4 regions of the Geodermatophilus sp. URMC 65 genome follow, and region 3 is predicted to be linked to each of the others. Evidence: riboswitches for the same ligand, from Rfam matches in the RefSeq annotation. Region 3 holds a riboswitch; each other region holds the start of a gene.

Evidence for each region. A riboswitch is a leader RNA that binds a small molecule or an ion and turns the genes downstream of it on or off. The one in region 3 is predicted to bind cyclic di-AMP.
Region 1: it holds a riboswitch for cyclic di-AMP, as region 3 does, so the genes downstream of both, ACWIX7_RS22990 (aggregation-promoting factor C-terminal-like domain-containing protein) here and ACWIX7_RS24180 (LysM peptidoglycan-binding domain-containing protein) in region 3, are expected to answer to the same signal.
Region 2: it holds a riboswitch for cyclic di-AMP, as region 3 does, so the genes downstream of both, ACWIX7_RS20775 (C40 family peptidase) here and ACWIX7_RS24180 (LysM peptidoglycan-binding domain-containing protein) in region 3, are expected to answer to the same signal.
Region 4: it holds a riboswitch for cyclic di-AMP, as region 3 does, so the genes downstream of both, ACWIX7_RS22315 (transglycosylase family protein) here and ACWIX7_RS24180 (LysM peptidoglycan-binding domain-containing protein) in region 3, are expected to answer to the same signal.

The regions. Positions count from the first base shown of each region.
Region 1 is NZ_CP199954.1:4,752,174-4,756,372, reverse strand. Features, by position in the region: gene fmdA (formamidase) at 1-963, shown strand, start outside; gene ACWIX7_RS22995 (FmdB family zinc ribbon protein) at 1,030-1,302, shown strand; gene ACWIX7_RS22990 (aggregation-promoting factor C-terminal-like domain-containing protein) at 1,455-2,300, opposite strand; cyclic di-AMP (ydaO/yuaA leader) riboswitch at 2,518-2,678, opposite strand; gene ACWIX7_RS22985 (LLM class flavin-dependent oxidoreductase) at 2,894-3,991, shown strand; gene ACWIX7_RS22980 (FMN reductase) at 3,988-4,199, shown strand, end outside.
Region 2 is NZ_CP199954.1:4,286,032-4,290,230, reverse strand. Features, by position in the region: gene ACWIX7_RS20795 (SMP-30/gluconolactonase/LRE family protein) at 1-8, shown strand, start outside; gene ACWIX7_RS20790 (hypothetical protein) at 20-247, opposite strand; gene ACWIX7_RS20785 (D-2-hydroxyacid dehydrogenase family protein) at 297-1,253, opposite strand; gene ACWIX7_RS20780 (hypothetical protein) at 1,325-1,495, opposite strand; cyclic di-AMP (ydaO/yuaA leader) riboswitch at 1,848-1,974, shown strand; gene ACWIX7_RS20775 (C40 family peptidase) at 1,987-2,517, shown strand; gene ACWIX7_RS20770 (hypothetical protein) at 2,596-2,964, opposite strand; gene ACWIX7_RS20765 (hypothetical protein) at 3,151-3,552, shown strand; gene ACWIX7_RS20760 (hypothetical protein) at 3,549-3,785, shown strand; gene ACWIX7_RS20755 (ADP-ribosylglycohydrolase family protein) at 3,820-4,199, shown strand, end outside.
Region 3 is NZ_CP199954.1:4,996,704-5,000,902, reverse strand. Features, by position in the region: gene ACWIX7_RS24195 (MarR family winged helix-turn-helix transcriptional regulator) at 1-133, shown strand, start outside; gene ACWIX7_RS24190 (alpha/beta fold hydrolase) at 209-1,246, shown strand; gene ACWIX7_RS24185 (hypothetical protein) at 1,477-1,629, shown strand; gene ACWIX7_RS24180 (LysM peptidoglycan-binding domain-containing protein) at 1,698-2,525, opposite strand; cyclic di-AMP (ydaO/yuaA leader) riboswitch at 2,527-2,646, opposite strand; gene ACWIX7_RS24175 (alpha/beta hydrolase) at 2,908-3,750, opposite strand; gene ACWIX7_RS24170 (DNA-directed RNA polymerase subunit alpha C-terminal domain-containing protein) at 3,843-4,199, shown strand, end outside.
Region 4 is NZ_CP199954.1:4,597,531-4,601,729, forward strand. Features, by position in the region: gene ACWIX7_RS22305 (ABC transporter ATP-binding protein) at 1-221, shown strand, start outside; gene ACWIX7_RS22310 (ABC transporter permease) at 218-1,438, shown strand; gene ACWIX7_RS22315 (transglycosylase family protein) at 1,606-2,166, opposite strand; cyclic di-AMP (ydaO/yuaA leader) riboswitch at 2,194-2,361, opposite strand; gene treY (malto-oligosyltrehalose synthase) at 2,653-4,199, opposite strand, start outside.

The DNA of each region.
Region 1 (4,199 bases), 240 kb from region 3:
GACGTCCAGCCATGGGGCTACACGGGCATCTTCGCCAAGGAGAACGGGGGCGGTTTCCTCACCGACTACTCCCCGGGAGCGTCCAAGGCGATCTGGGACCTCGACGGCATCTGGACCACCAGCCGGCACGTCCCGGGTGTGCGCTTCATCGGCAACTCCCACCCCGGGTTGTTCGGCTGCGCTCCCTCCGCGGAACTGCTCGCCGAGTGGAACCGCCGCGAGCAGGCCCTCATCGACCAGAACCCCGACCGGGTGACCGGGGACATCCCCGCACACGGCGGTGAGACACCCGGTGCGCCGCAGGTCCCGGCGCTGGCCCTCCCGCCGCAGCCGAAGGACGCGCTCCTCGGCCGGCTGAGCGGCTCGGACCTCGAACGGGCCGCCGCCGAGGCCTGCCGCACGATCCCGCCCCGGGAGCACGGGGGGAACGTGGACATCAAGGACCTGGGCGTCGGGAGCCGGGTCTACATGCCGGTCTTCGTACCCGGTGGGCTGTTCTCCATCGGCGACCTCCACTTCGCGCAGGGCGACGGGGAGATCACCTTCTGCGGCGCCATCGAGATGCCCGGCTTCATCGACCTGCACTTCGACGTCATCAAGGGCGGGATGGAGCGGTACAAGACCGACATGCCGTTCTTCAAGCCCGGCCGGGTCGGCCCCAACTACTCGGAGTACCTGACCTTCGAGGGCATCAGCGTGGAGGACGGCCGGAACTACTACATGAACGCCACGGTCGCCTACCGCCGGGCCTGCCTCAACGCCATCAACTACCTGATGCCGGCGATGGACTGGACCTTCGAGCAGGCGTACCTGTTCCTCGGGGCGGCGCCGATCGACGGCCGCATCGGCGGCGTGGTGGACATCCCCAACAGCGCGGTCTCGCTCAGCATCCCGTTGTCCATCTTCGACCGGAGCCTCCTGCCGGAGGGTGCCGGCGGAGGCCGCGAGCTGGTCGCGGACTGACCGATCCCCGGGCCGGGGCGGCGGCCCGCCGCCGCCCCGGCCCCCCGCCACCGGCAGGAGACACCCGTGCCCCTCTACGAGTTCCGCTGTCCGCAGTGCGGCCCGTTCGACCTGCGACGCGACATGCAGGACGTCGCCGACTCCGCGGTCTGTCCCTCCTGCGACCAACCCGCCCAGCGGGTCTACACCGTCTCAGGCGGCAGGCCCTGGCAAGGGCCGCTGCGCGACGCCGGGAAGGCCGACCACGCGCGCGTCGAGCGGGCGCGCAGCGGCGAACCGGTGATCACCGGCCCTCCGTCCGGGCGCCGGTTCGCCCGACGGAGCGGCCACCACCACTGAAGACGACCGAGGGCTGCCCCCGCGGTGCGGGGACAGCCCTCGGCGGCCCTCATGCAGGGTCCCGCCGCGAGCTCGCGAGTGGCGGGGGCAGGAGGCGGCCCCGTCCCGGGTCCCCCCCGAGCCTGCGAGGGGTGGGGAGGACGGGGTCCTTCTCAGTACCAGCCGGTGGACTGCGAGTGCGCCCAGGCGCCGCAGGGGCTGCCGTAGCGGCTGTCGATGTAGATCAGGCCCGCGTCGATCTGGCGGTAGCCATCCGACGTCTTGGCGATGCCGGTGCTGGCCCAGGTCGAGTTCAGGAACTGCGGGATGCCGTAGGCGGTGCTGGTGGGGTTCTGCGCATTGGGGTTCCAGCCGCTCTCCTTGCCCCACAGGTTCTCCAGACAGCTGAACTGCTGGGCGCTGCCGACCTTGCTCATCGCGTACTCCTTGAAGGAGCCGCGCGGCGCGGCGGACGACGAGCTGCTGGCGGCCGGGGCTGGCGCAGCGGCGGCGGGCTTCTCGGCGGCCGCGCGGGCGGCCTGCTCGGCGGCAGCCTTGTCGGCCGCGGCCTTCTCGGCGGCCGCGCGCTCCGCGGCCTCGCGGGCGGCCTGCTCGGCGGCGGCCTTCTCGGCGGCCTGGCGGTCCAGCTCGGCCTGCTCGGCGGCGGCCTGGACCTGCGCGGCCTGCGCCTCGGCGGCCTGGCGCTCGCTGCGGGAGGCGGCGAGGTCCTGCAGCGCGGCCAGCTCGGTGGCGGCCGGGGCGGCGAGCGGCTGCTGCGCCGACTCCTCGGTGATGCCGAGCTGCTCGGCGACGCTCATCGAGGCGGTGACCGTCTCGGCCTCGGCCTCGGGGGCCGGCTGCGCGCCGACGACGGTGTTGACCACGATCGCGCCGGCGGCCGCGGTGGCCAGCAGGATCGCCGGACGGCGGCCGCTTGCGGGCAGCCGCAGGCGGCGCCGGGCGGTCCGGTTGGCGGGGGCGTCGGTGGCCGGGACGGCCGGGAACTGCTTGGTGTCCATCAGGTGGGGGTGCTCCGTGGCGGGAGGGCGCGCGGGGTGGTCCTCATGGCAGGGGACAGCCCGGTGCGGCGCGGTCTACGGGGACGCCGGCGGATCGGGGGTGCCGGCGGGCGCGGTCTGGTGCCGGGTCAGCTGCCCGGGGAAGAGGCGCGGAGCGCGCGTGGCCGGGTCGACCGGCGAGCCGCGAGGGCCCGGGGGCGGGGCATGCGGAGTGCTCCGTTCTTCCGTGAGCCGCCTACCGAGTTAGCTGACGGGTTCGGGCGGGAAGCAGCCCTACCGGCCCGCGTTTCGTGCACGCGGGCGGGATTCACCCCAGTACTGCGGTGGGTCCCCGGCTCGCGCCCGCTGGTGGCGGACACGACTCGGCGGCGTCCGGTCAGGCTCCCCGAGCGGGGACGAGACGACCGACCGGACGGAAGCCACCGTAAGCGGCGTTACCGTCCCGTGACAATGCCGGGGACCACATGTGTGACGCGAGTGACGTCGCCGTGCGGCGCCCGCCCTCCCTCCGGGGGAGCCGGCCGAGGGGAATACCACGGGACCGGATGCGTTGCACCGGCCGGTAGTTGCACTCTCAACCAACGGAGACCGACATGCAGTTCGGCGTCTTCTCGGTCAGCGACATCACGACCGATCCCACCACCGGCCGCACGCCCAGCGAGGCGGAGCGGATCCAGGCGATCGTCACCATCGCGAAGAAGGCCGAGGAGGTCGGGCTCGACGTCTTCGCCCTGGGCGAGCACCACAACCCGCCGTTCTTCTCCTCCTCGCCGACGACGACGCTGGCCTACATCGCCGCGCAGACGTCGCGGCTGCAGCTGTCGACGGCGACCACGCTGATCACCACGAACGACCCGGTGAAGATCGCCGAGGACTACGCGATGCTGCAGCACCTGGCCGGCGGCCGGGTGGACCTGATGATGGGCCGCGGCAACACCGGCCCGGTGTACCCGTGGTTCGGGCAGGACATCCGCAACGGCCTGCCGCTGGCGGTGGAGAACTACGCGCTGCTGCGCCGGCTGTGGGACGAGGAGGTCGTCGACTGGTCGGGGCAGTTCCGCACGCCGCTGCAGGGCTTCACCTCCACCCCGCGGCCGCTGGACGGCGTCCCGCCGTTCGTCTGGCACGGCTCGATCCGCTCCCCGCAGATCGCCGAGCAAGCCGCCTACTACGGCGACGGCTTCTTCTCCAACCACATCTTCTGGCCGGCCGAGCACACCGCCCGGATGGTCGAGTTCTACCGCCGCCGCTTCGAGCACCACGGTCACGGCAGCGCCGACCAGGCGATCGTCGGGCTCGGCGGGCAGGTGTTCATGCGGAAGAGCAGCCAGGACGCCGTCCGGGAGTTCCGCCCGTACTTCGACAACGCGCCGGTCTACGGCCACGGCCCGTCGCTGGAGGACTTCTCCCGCGAGACGCCGCTGACCGTCGGCTCCCCGCAGCAGGTCATCGAGCGGACCCTCGGCTTCCGCGACTACGTCGGTGACTACCAGCGGCAGCTGTTCCTCATCGACCACGCCGGCCTGCCGCTGAAGACGGTGCTGGAGCAGCTGGACATGCTGGGCGAGGAGGTCGTGCCGGTGCTGCGCCGCGAGTTCGCTGCGCTCAAGCCGGCGCACGTGCCCGACGCCCCGACCCACGCCTCGCTGGTGGCGGCCCGGCAGGCGTCCCTCGAGGAGGTCTCCGCATGACCACCCGCACCCTGGCCGTCGTGAGCGCCGGGCTGTCGACCCCGTCGTCGACCCGGCTGCTGGCCGACCGGCTCACCGCCGCGACCGTCGCCGCCCTGCGCGAGCGGGGCGACGACGCGACGGTGGAGGTCGTCGAGCTCCGTACGCACGCCCGCGACCTGGCCGACGACCTGGTCACCGGCTTCGCCAACGAGTCGCTGCGCGCGGC
Region 2 (4,199 bases), 710 kb from region 3:
GGCCGTAGCCCCCGCCGGGTCAGCTGCTGCCCTGCCGGCCCCCGAGCGGGTGGTCGGTGTCCGGGACGCCGCTGCCGGTCTCCCCCGGGTTGGTCGACATCTCGCCGTCCCGCGCCGCCCGCGGCTCCTCCTGCTGCGACGGCGGTCCGACCAGGTCCTTCTCCGGCCGCTCGCCGGGCAGGACGTCGTCGTCGGGTCGCTCGTTGGCGCCGCCGTAGGGGCGGCCGGTCATGTTGCCCTCGGTCATCGCAGGCCTCCTCGTGCCGGGCCCGGTCCGTACCCGGACCGGGCACGGGTCACGCGGGCGCGAGGACGCGGACCGGTTCCCCGCGCAGGAAGGCGGCGACGTCCTCGACGGCGTCGCCGTAGAAGACGCGGTAGGTGTCCCGGGTGACGTAGCCCAGGTGGGGGGTGAGCACGGTGCGCGGCGCGGTGCGCAGGGCTGCGTCGGCGGGCAGCGGCTCGCGGTCGTAGACGTCGAGGCCGACTCCGGCGAGGTGGCCCTCGGACAGCACCTCGAGCAGCGCGGCCTCGTCGATGATGGGGCCGCGCGAGGTGTTGACCAGGATCGCGCTGCGCTTCATCCGGGCGAGCTCGTCGCGGCCGACCAGACCGCGGGTGCGCTCGGAGAGCACCAGGTGGACGGTGACGACGTCGGCGGTGGCGAACAGCTCGTCGCGGTCGACGCGGCGCACGCCGGCCTCGGCGGCGCGCTCGTCGGTCAGGTTCTGGCTCCAGGCGACGACGTCCATGCCGAATGCCTGGCCGATGCGGGCGACGCGGGTGCCGAGCCGGCCGAGGCCGACGACGCCGAGCCGGGCGCCGGCGAGGTCGGTGCCGACGGTGCGCTGCCAGCCGCCCGCCCGTACCCCGGCGTCCTCCTCGGGGACGTGCCGCGCCACGGCGAGGACCAGCGCCCAGGTCAGCTCGGCCGTGCCGGTGGGGTGGGCACCGGTGCCGCAGACGGTCACGCCGCGCTCGGCGGCCGCGGCGACGTCGATGGCGGCGTTGCGGGCGCCGGTGGTCACGAGCAGCCGCAGCCGCGGCAGCCGTGCGAGGAGGCTGCGCGGGAACGGGGTGCGCTCGCGCATGGCGACGACGACGTCGAACCCGACCAGCCGGTCGGCGACGGCGTCCTCGTCGTCGAGGTGGTCGGCGAAGGCGACGACCTCGGCCTCCTCGGGCAGCCGCGACCAGTCGGCGAACTCACCGGAGACGGACTGGAAGTCGTCGAGGACGGCGATGCGCAGCACGGTCCCCGAGCATGACGGCGACCCCCCGCCCGGTGCGAGCGGGGGGTCGCCGTGCGGTCAGCTGCCGGCGCTCAGCGCACCGGACCGCGGCCGTAGCCCCGGCCGCCGCCCTGCTTCTTGTTCTGCTCGCCCATCTTGGCGATGAACTCCTTGATCTTGGCCTGGTTCTGCGGCTTGCGGGCCTCCTGGATGACCTTCGCCGCGATCCCCGAGGCCAGGACCTTCCTCAACATGCCGGCCATGGTGTTCCTCCTTGGGTCGGTTGCCCCTGATCGTGCCCGGGGAACACCCGGACCAACCACGACGCCGCCACAGCTCTGAGCACCTGACCACACACTGTGCGCATCGGCTCTCCGCTTCCGAGGCAACTTTTTCATAACGCTCTGACCAGGACTTTCCCCCCGGCGTGTCCGTAGGTCGTCGACGGCGTTCACGGTGGTCAGCCCGGCGTGTCGCGGCCCGCGCCGACCGCCGTCCGGGCCCCCCGTCCTCACTTTGGACAGGGCCTTAGGGCCCACCTAGCGTCTGTCGCCGTCCGGAGGGCCCGCGTCGCTGACCTTGCGACACCCGACGGACGCCGCCGAACCGTGCACCGGTCGATGACCGCTGCGCAGGCCGGGGACCCACCGCAGCACTGGGGTGAAGCGCGACCTCGTCGCGCCGGGCGACTCCCCCGTCCGAACCCGTCAGCTAACCCGGTAGGCGGTCGTGGAGAACAGGAGAACCGTCGTCGATGACGACTGCCCGCACGTCCTTCGCTCGTCGCTCGTTCCGTGGTGTCGCCGTCGCCGCCATCGCCGGCGCCGGGATCGCCCTCGCCCCCGCTCCGGCCTCGGCCGCTGTGGGTGGCGCGACCGGTGCGGCCGTCGCCGCCGCCCCGGCCGTGACCGCAGCGCCGACCGCCGCGGCCAGCAGCGCCGCGCAGACCGCCGTCAACACCGCGCTCGCCCAGGTGGGTGACCGGTACGTGTACGGCGCCACCGGCCCGAACTCCTTCGACTGCTCGGGGCTGACCAGCTTCTCCTACAAGGCGGCCGGCATCTCCCTCCCGCGCACGTCCAAGGCGCAGTCGACGTTCGGCGCCCCGGTGTCGAAGGGCAACCTGCAGCCCGGTGACCTGGTGTTCTTCTACAGCCCGGTCTCGCACGTGGCGATGTACGTCGGCAACGGCCAGATCGTGCACGCCCTGAACTCCAGCAAGCCGGTGCAGGTCATGAAGCTCGACTCCATGCCGAGCTACGCGGGCGCCCGTCGGGTCGCCTGACCCATCCGCGCGACGAGACCGCCGATCCCGCACGACACGACGCTGTGGCCGTGCGGGATCGGCGGTCTCGACGGCCGGTCAGCCGCAGGGGTGCGGCGGCTGGTCGGCCGGCTGCAGCGAGAACACCGAGGCGGCGTCCTGCGGCCAGGTCCGCAGGAAGAGCAGGCCGTACCGTTCGTTCACCAGCGCGTCGGGGCCGGTGGTGTCGACCAGGTCCACCAGGCGGCCGGTGTCGTGGTTGCGGTAGCGCCGGAGCTCGGCGCCGCAGGCGACGGTGAGCACGTCGCCTACGGCGCCCATGACGACGACCGGCGTCCACGCGTCGTCCGGGCTGTCGTCGCACAACAGCACGCGGGTGGGGTGGACCCCGTGACCGGCGGCATGGCTGCTGCAGCGGGCCGTGCGGCTGCTGTTCGCGGTGGTCGGCCCGAGCTCGCGATCGGTCACGGCGTGCTCCTGTCCTGCGGTGCCTCCGGCGGCTGTGCGCCGGCCTGGGACAGTGCAGCACCGGGAGGTCGCCGTGCGCGCGCCCTGGACGCGGTCGTCCCCCGGTCGCGTGGGTGACGGCGGAACCCGGTGACGCAGGGTCGCGAACGGCGAGCGTGCGACGTGTCCGGAGGGTAGGTCGGCGAGGTGGATGGGCGAACGCTGCTGCTGGGTGACTGGACGCCGTGGATCAGGGACGGCATCGACGTCCTCCGGCTGATCGTGTTCGCCGGGGCCGCGGTGTACGCGGCGGACGGGCAGTGGGGGTCGGCGGCGCTCCTGACCGCGCTGGGCAGCATCACGCTCGTCTCGCGACTGGTGAACCTGCCCCGGCTCTACGACCTGTCCCTGGCCCTCGGCATGGCGCTGCAGGGGTTCGGCGAGACGCTCGGCCTCTACGACGCGTTCGTCCGCTTCGACGACCTGGTGCACTTCACGCTCCCGATGCTCACGGCGCCGGTGGTCTACATCGGCCTCGCCCGGCTGGACGTCGTCCCGGACCCCGGGACGAGACGCACCTGCGGCACTACGTCGGCATCGGCGTCGTGACCGCGGCCCTCGGCATCGCCGTCGGGGCGCTGTGGGAGCTGTTCGAGTGGCGGTCGGACGCCTGGTTCGGGACCCAGCTCTCCGAGGACAACGACGACACCAACGGCGACCTCTTCCGCGACACGCTCGGATCGCTCGTCGGCGCCGCGTTGCTGGTGGTGTGGGCCCGCTTCGGGTGGGGGTCGGTGCGGCGCATCCCCGGCGTGAACACGCACGAGGAGGTCAGTGCCTGACGGCGGGGACGCGGGGCGTGTGCACGATGCTCGCGTGACCCCGCGCATGCACCGCTCGCACCGCGCCGCCGGCGCGCTGGTCGGCTCGGCCGTCGGCGACGCGCTCGGCGCACCCTTCGAGTTCGGCCCGCCCGGGCAGTTCTCCGCCCGCTTCCCCACCCCGGCCCGCGGCGCGCACACCGAGATGTGCGGCGGCGGGGCGCTCGGCCGGGCACCCGGCGAGTTCACCGACGACACGCAGATGGCGCTGCTCGTCGCGACGTCCCTGGTCGAGCGCGGCGGGCTGGACGAGGCCGACCTGTTCGACCGCTTCCTGCGCTGGGCGGAGGCGGGCCCGCCGGACATCGGCGACCAGACCCGCGCCGTCCTCGGCTCCGGCCTGCCCTGGGACAGCGCCGCGGCCGAGCACTTCCG
Region 3 (4,199 bases):
CGAACGCGGCCGGGCGTTGTGCCGGTCGCTCGCCCCGCAGATCGCCGAGGCCGAGCGCGCCGGGCTCGCCGCGCTGTCCTCGGCCGAGGCGCGCACGCTCCGCCGGCTGCTGGAGCGGCTGGCGACCCGCTGACCCGGGCGTTCGGGGTTGCGCTGAGCACATCGCGGCGAGCAGGCTGGCCGGCCTCCCAGCTGAGAGGAACCCGCCGTGCCGGCTCCGACGGACCACGAGCTGTTCGACCTCGGCGACCTGCCGCTGCAGAGCGGCGCGACGCTGCGCGGCGCCCGACTGGCCTACAAGACGTACGGGACCCTGAACGCCGACCGGTCCAACGTGATCGTGCACCCCACGTGGTTCAGCGCCTGGCACGACGCCAACGAGTGGTCGATCGGCCCGGGCCTGGCCTGCGACCCGGACCGGTACTTCATCGTCGTCCCGAACCAGCTCAACAACGGCCTGTCGACCTCGCCGAGCACCACCCCTCCCCCCTTCGACGGCCCCCACTTCCCCCGGATCACCTTCTCCGACCAGATCGAGGCCCAGCACCGCCTGCTCACGCAGCAGTGGGGCATCGAGTCGATCGAGCTGGTGCTCGGCTCCTCCATGGGGGCCGGCCAGACCTACCAGTGGGCGGTCAGCCACCCCGAGATGGTGAAGCGGGCCGCCCCGATCGTCGGCTCCAGCCGCACCAGCGAGCACAACCAGGTGTTCCTGAAGAGCCTGCGGGCCACGCTGACGCTCGACCCGGCGTTCCGGGGCGGCGAGTACTCCCCCGACGCGCGCCCCACCGCCGGCATGCGGGCCTTCGCCCGGATCTACGCCGGGTGGGGCCTGTCGCAGGCGTTCTACTGGGAGCGCGAGTACCGGACCATGGGCTACTCCTCGCTCGAGGACTTCCTGGTCGGGTTCTGGGAGGGCTTCTGGCTCGACCGGGACCGGGACCCGAACAACCTGCTGGCGATGCTCTGGACCTGGGAGCACGGGGACGTCGGCCGGACGCCGGGCTTCGACGGGGACACCGAGGCGGCACTGCGCTCGATCCGCTGCCCGCTGGTGGCCATGCCCGCCCGGACCGACCTCTACTTCCCCCCCGAGGACGAGCAGTGGGCCTCGCAGTTCATCGCCCGGGGCGAGGTCCGGGTCATCGACACCATCTGGGGGCACTTCGGCGGCCTCGGGATGAACCCCGCCGACAACGACGTCGTCGACCGGACGCTGAAGGAACTGCTCGACCGTCCCGCCTGACCGCGCGAGCGCTTCCCCGCCCGGTCCGCACCCGCGGCCCGGGGGCGGCGGGGAGCTGGCGGCGGAGCTCGCCCAGGTTCTGCCCCGGGGCCCCGCCGGGGACAGCATGCGGTCGACGGAACGGTTCCGCAACAGATGTCTAGGACGTCTGACCGCGGGCACCGAGCGCCACCCCGGAGTCGGGCTGCCCGCGGACGGTTCTCCGCGGCTCCCCGGGGCACTGAGTCGGCATGAGCGAGATGGACCCGCGGGACCCGAGCACCCTGTACTCGGAGGGTCCGGTCGCGCCCGAGCCGCCCGAGGACGACCTGCCCGACACCTCGCCGCTGCGCGACTCCGGCGGCACCGGTCCGGGCCCGGACGACCTCGACGAGCTGCTCTGAGAGGCCCTCCGCACACCAGCGGCCCTCCACCGAGGGGGTGGAGGGCCGCCGACGTGCGGGCCGGGGACTCAGCCGACGTAGTTCACGTGCACGTGGTCCATGTGGTTCGCCGTCGCGCCGCCGCGGTCGGCCATGGCCTTCCACACGCCGTCCGGCGAGGTCAGGATCCGCTGCTGCCAGATGACGTACTCAACGCCGAGCTCGTCCCAGTGGGCGATGTGGTACTCGGCGATGGCGTCGCCGAGGGCGGCGTCGGACATGACCATGTAGTCCAGCGCGAGGCCGGACGGGTGGCCGTTCGGGTCGGTGGCGCTGGCCCGGGTGCCGCCGATGGTGATCGAGCCGGCGCCGGACACCTCGCTGACCACCCGGTTCGCCGCGACCTGCACCTGCGAGGCCACGTCGCCGGAGCTGTTGCTGATGCGCGCGGTGGCCGCTGGTGCCGGAGCGGCCGCCGCGGCGAGCGGGGCGACCACCGGCGCGGGCGCGGCGTCGCCGGCCGAGCCGGCGGCGGGAGCCGGGGCGGCCGGGGCGGCGGCCGCCGAGCCGGCGGTGTGGAGGACCTGACCCGGGAAGATCAGGTTCGGGTCGGCGCCGATGACGCCGACGTTGCGCTGGTACAGGTCCCGCCACGACTGACCGTGGGCGGCGGCGATCGTCGCGATCGTGTCACCGCGCTCGACGGTGTAGCCGGCCTCCGGGGCGCCGGCGTCGGCGACCGCCGTCGCGGCGGGGGCCTCGACGGCGTGAGCCGGGAGGGGGCCCGTCGTCCCGGCGAGGGCCTGGGACGGGGAGCCCAGGACGCCGAACCCGACGACGGTGGCGCCGGCGGCGACGGGCGCCTTGGCGAGGACCTTCTTGGTGCGGACGTAGCGGGGTGCGCGGTGCTTGGCCATGGTGATCTCCGATCACCGCCGGCGAGGTGAGCTGTCGGGTTCGGGCGATCGGTGCCCGGCCGCGGTCCGCGGCTTCACCCCGAGGCGGTCCTCGGCTCGAGCCGTGCGGCTCGAGTCGTGGCGCGCCGTGGTCGTGGGTCCCCCACCCCTGCCCTGGGATCTGGATGGCGACCGGTGGGCAGGGTTTGGCGGTCCGGCGCCGCGCTCTCTCCTTTGCTGAGCGCACACAAAACGCTACGTGCAGTCATGTGCACTGTCGTCGTGACGCCGGTCACAAACCGGCTATCCAGCAGCGCGCCGCAGGTCGACGCGGCGTGTCGCGCCGGTGTAGCCGTGGTCACTCCTGCCCCGGCCGCACGGCCTCCCGGCCGGCGGTGGTCGGTCAGGAGGAGGGACGGTGGGCGTCGAGCCAGGCGACGACGTCGGCCAGGACGTCGTCCTTCTCGGGCTCGTTGTGCGGCTCGTGGAAGAGCCCCTCGTAGGTCGTGACCGTGAGGTCGGGTGAGCCGGCGTGCGCCCGGACGACCTCGCTGGCCGCCGGCGGCACGAGCCGGTCGGCGGTGCCGTGCAGCACGAGCAGCGGCATGGTCAGCGAGGGCAGCCGCCGGGGCATGGCCAGCGCGGTGGCCATCAGCTCGGCGCCGGTGCGGGCGACCACCCGGCCGTTGTGGTTGAGCGGGTCGGTCCAGTAGTCGCGGACCACCTCGGGGTCCCGGCTGACCGCCTCCGCGTCGAGCCGCAGGACGCCGAGGTCGGGCAGGACCCGCGACAGCAGCGGCGCCAGGGTCCGCTGGACGGCGGTCGCGGCGCTGGTGTCCAGGGCCGCCGCCGAGACCACCGCGCCGGCGACCCGGGCGTCCGGCGTCCCGGTCAGGTACTGCAGCGCGATCAGCCCACCCAGGCTGTGCCCGTAGACGAACAGCGGGACGCCGGGGTGCTGCTCGCCGGCGAACCGCACCAGCTCGGCCACGCCGTCGACGGCGGCGGCCATGCTGCCGATGTTGCTGCGGCGACCCGGGGACCGGCCGTGCCCGGGGTGGTCGACGGCGTGGGCGGCGTACCCTGCGGCGGCCAGCCGCTCGGCGACGTGCCGGTACCGGCCGCCGTGCTCGTGCGCGCCGTGCACCAGGACGACGGCGCCGACCGGGTCCTCGACGGTCCAGGCCTGCCGGTACAGCCCCGAGGCCAGGGTGCCCTCGGCGTGCACGGGCTGAGCAGCGGTCATCGGGGAGTCCTCCTGCGCGGGTGCGGTCTGCTGCGCATCCTGCAGGAGACCTGGACCGGTGCGGCCGGACGGCCGGTCCTAGGTTGGACACCATGCCGACCACGTCGCCGGGGACCACGCCCGGGGAGACCGTCAGTGACCTCGGCCTGCCCGCGCGGGCGGTCACCGCACTGGCCCGGGCCGGGATCACCACGACCGCACAACTCGCCGGCCTCACCCGGGCCGACCTGCTGGCGGTCAACGGGCTGGGCCCGGGCAGCATCGCGGCCATCCGCCGCGTCGTCCCGGAGCCGCCCGGCCGCGTTGCCGCGGGTGGGCGCGGGGAGCGGCTCTCCTCCCCGGACACGCATCCGGACGACGAGGAGTCGCCCGCCGCCCCGGCGATCCCGTCGTTCGAGTCGCTGCGCAGCACGCGCCGCCGGACGACGGTGGACCTGATCGTGCCCGCG
Region 4 (4,199 bases), 400 kb from region 3:
TCGACGTCGAGACCGGCGCCCAGGTGATGGCGCTGCTCGCCGAGGCCGCCGCGGAGGGCGGCGCCGCGCTGGTCACCATCACCCACGACCTGAACGTCGCCCGGCTGGCCGACCGTCGCTACCGGCTGGACGCCGGCCGGCTCACGCCGCTGGAGGACCCGACGCCGACCCTGGTCGCCCCGGCCCCTGCGCCCGCCCCGCTCGAGGAGGCGCTGCCGTGATCCCGGTGCTGGCCACCGTCGCCGAGGCGTGGAGCGAGGTGCGGGTGCACAAGGCACGCGTGGTGCTCTCCCTCGTCGGCGTCTTCCTCGCCGTCTTCGCCATGACGACGGTCACCGCGCTGGGTCTGCTCGTCGCCCAGGTGCAGCAGGAGCAGGGGGAGCGGATGGGCGGCCGCGCGGCGACCATCGCGGTCACCGCGTACGACCCGCAGACCGGGATGCCGCCGGCCGCGCAGGAGTGGGACGCCGCCGTCGCCGACCTCACCGAGCGGTACGGGATCACCGCCACGGCCAGCATCGGCTACGAGGAGACCCGCTTCCGGCTGCCCGGCGGCACCCAGGCCGTGCAGACCAAGCGAGTCTCGCCGTCCTACGGGCAGCTGCACCGCATCGAGCCGATCGAGGGCCGCTGGCTGCGCGAGGGCGATCGCGCCAGCCTGGCCCCGGCCGTCGTCGTCAACGAGGCGTTCCTCGGCGCGCTCGGCGTCCCGGACCTCTCCTCGCAGCCGACGGTCGTCATCGGCGGCCGCACCCCGGTGCGCGCGGCGGTCGTCGGCGTCGTCCGCGAGGGGTACGCCGACGAGCTGCTCGCCTACCGGGTGGACCGCTCGGCCGGCCCGTGGGACGCGCCGCGCGCGGCCGACCCGTCGGAGACGGTGTCCGGCCCACCCACGCTGGAGCTCTGGGTGCCGCCGGAGCAGGCCGACGAGGTCATGGCGGTGGTCACCAACGACCTCGGGCTCGCGCTCGGCGGCGTGCAGGTCGACGCCTACCGGCAGGACTCGCAGGGCCTGGAGGAGACCCTCGGCATGCTGCGCCTGGCGATCCGCGGGGCCGGCGTCGTCGTGCTCGTCCTCGGCGGGCTCGGCGTGCTCAACATCGGGCTGGTGACGGTGCGCCAGCGGATCCGGGAGATCGGCGTCCGGCGCAGCTTCGGTGCGACCTCGGCGCGGGTCTTCTCCGCGATCGTGCTGGAGAGCGTCTGCGCCACGTTCCTCGCCGGGCTCGCCGCCGTGGCGCTGTCGGTCGTGCTGGTGCGCAACCTGCCGTTGGAGCGGCTGCTCAACAGCGGCGTCCCGCTGGCCGACACCCCCGGCTTCCCGGTGGCCGCGGCCGTGGAGGGGCTGGTCGCGGCGACCGCGGTGGGCGCGCTGGCCGGGCTGCTGCCCGCGGTCATCGCCGTCCGGGCGCGGGTCATCGACGCCATCCGCTTCTGAAGAAGGACCCCGCGGCCCCCACCGCTCGCAGGCTCGCGGCGGGACCCTGCAGCGGGGCCGTTCCAGTCCGTCGCCAGGCTCGGCGCAGGACCCGCAAGGGTGGCCGTTCCAGTCCGTCACCGGCACCCGGCGGCCGGGGGAGTGCGTCCCCCGGCCGCCGGTCCGCCTCACGGCAGCTGCAGCACCTGGCCGACCGCGATGCGGTCCGGGCTGCTCAGCTGGTCGTCGTTGGCGGCGTACAGCGCCTGCCAGCCACCCGCGACGCCCTGCTCCGAGGCGATGCGGCCGAGCGTGTCACCGGCCTGCACCGTGTAGGTCCCGCCGGTGGCGGCCGGTGCGGGGGCGGCCACCAGGGCCGATGCGGCCGGAGCCGAACCCGCCTCGGGGGCGGAGGGGTCCAGACCCTTGCCGCAGGTCGGCCAGGCACCCGGGCCCTGCACGTCGAGCGTGCGCTCGGCGACGGCGATCTGCTGCGCCTCGGTGGCCAGGTCGGCGCGCGGCGCGTACTCGGTGCCGCCGAACGCGGCCCAGGTGCTCTGGCTGAACTGCAGGCCGCCGTAGTAGCCGTTGCCGGTGTTGATGGCCCAGTTGCCGCTGGACTCGCACTGGGCGACGGCGTCCCAGTCGTTGGGGGCCGCCGCCGAGGCCGGGGCGGCGAGGACGCCGAGGGACACGGCGGCAGCGCCGCCGAGCACCACGGCGCCGCGGCGCAGGGCGCGTGCGGGCATGCGGGAAGACGAGGACGAACGCATGGAGGACTCCCGATCCGCCGCCTGCGAGGTGAGCTGTCGGGTTCGGAGCGATCGGTGCCCCGGCCGTGCGCGCACGGCTTCACCCCGAGGTGCCCGGCCGGACCGGCCGGACACCGAGATGGGTCCCCCACCCCCGTCCTGGCTGTGCAGGAGGTACGGCGGCCGACGGACGGGGTTCGGCGGATCGGCTCCGGCACCCGGTCCCGGACGGGGGGTGCCGGGACAAGGTAACGGTCAGGTCACGGCGGTTCACCTCGTGCCCCCGGGGCAACGGGGGTGACACGGCCGGCCGTCGGGACCGGGAGCGAACGGATCACCTGGTCACGTCCCCGCGGGCGCGCGTGCACCCGCGGGGACGTGAACTGCGTCTCAATCCGGCCGCCTGTGGCCCCGTCCAGGGCCCTGGCCCCCTGCAGGGCCCCGCCGCGAGCCTGCGAGCGGTGGGGGGCAGGGGGTCCTTCTTCAGTCGCGGACGAGCAGGGCCACCGGGAGCCGCTCGAGGAGTCCCGCCACCGGCAGCCCCTCGGCGTCGGAGACGAACCGGCCGCCGGTGAGCAGGTCCCGCCAGGCCCCGGTCGGCAGCTGCAGCGCGGTGTCGCCCCAACCGACGATCGACAGGCCCACGGGCAGCCGGGTCGCCACGGGCACCACACCGCCCCGGTCGAAGGCGAGCAGGTGCTCGGCGGCGACCCCGGTCGCCGCCACCGGCTCGTACCCGGCGAACCACTCCGGGTGCTCCCGCCGCGCCCGCAGCACGCGGGAGACGACGAGCAGCTTCGCCGCGCCGGTCTCGTCGACCGGGGGGACCTCGCCGGCGTCCAGCTGCGCCAGCAGCCGGCGGCGTTGCTCGTAGTCGACCGGACGGCGGTTGTCCGGGTCGACCAGGGAGAGGTCCCACAGCTCGGTGCCCTGGTAGACGTCGGGAACGCCGGGCATCGTCAGCTGCAGCAGCTTCTGCGCCAGCGAGTTGGACCGGCCGAACGGCGCGATGCGGGCGACGAACCGCTCGATCTCGGCGTTCGTCCGCTCGTCGTCGTAGGCGGCGTCGACCATCTCCTGCAGCGCCGTCTCGAACTCCTCGTCGACGTCGGTCCACGTCGTCGACGTCCCCGCCTCGCGGGCCGCCTTCTCCGCGTAGCCGTGCGCCCGCTCGCGGGACAGCGGCCAGGCGCCGACCAGGTTCTGCCACACCAGGTGCGCCAGCGGCCGGTCGGGCAGCGGGTGCCGGGTCAGCAGCCCGCGGACCAGGTCGGCCCACTCGGCGCCCAGCTCGGCGAGCACGGCCAGCCGGGCGCGGGTGTCCTCGCTGCGCTTGGTGTCGTGGGTCGACAGCGTGGTCATCGACGCGGGCTTGCGCTCCACGCGGCGCTGCTGCGCCTCGTGGAACTCCTGCACCGTGCTGCCGAACCGCGCCGGGTCGCCGCCGACCTCGTTGAGCACCACGAACCGCGCCCACCGGTAGTAGGCGCTGTCCTCGACGCCCTTGGCCATGACCGGGCCGCTGGTCTGCTCGAAGCGGGTCGCCGCCTCGGTCCCGGCCTGGGAGAGCACCGGGTGCAGCGCGTCCACCGCGGCGGCGAGGTCGGGACGGCGCTCCCGCACGGCGGCCACGGTGGCGTCCAGGTGCTCGCGCCCGTCGGGCAGGTAGGTGCGGTAGACCGGGAAGCTGGCCAGCAGCTCGGCCAGCGCCTCGGTCTGCTGCTCCCGAGGAACGCCGGGCAGCTCGCCGATGACCCGCACCAGCCGGGCCACCTCCGAGCCGAGGATCCCGTCGGTCACCTCGCGCTTGCAGTCGTGCACCAGCCGCGCGTAGTCGACCGGCGCGCCCGTGAGCTCGGTGTCCAGCGCGCTCAGCACCGCCTCCCCGGCCGGGTCGACCAGCACGTCGTCGACCTCGGCGAGGGCGTCGTAGCCCGTCGTCCCGGCGGTCCGCCACGACTCCGGGAGGTCCTCCCCGGGCTCGAGGATCTTCTCCACCACGGTCCAGCGGCCGCCGGAGGCCTCGGCCA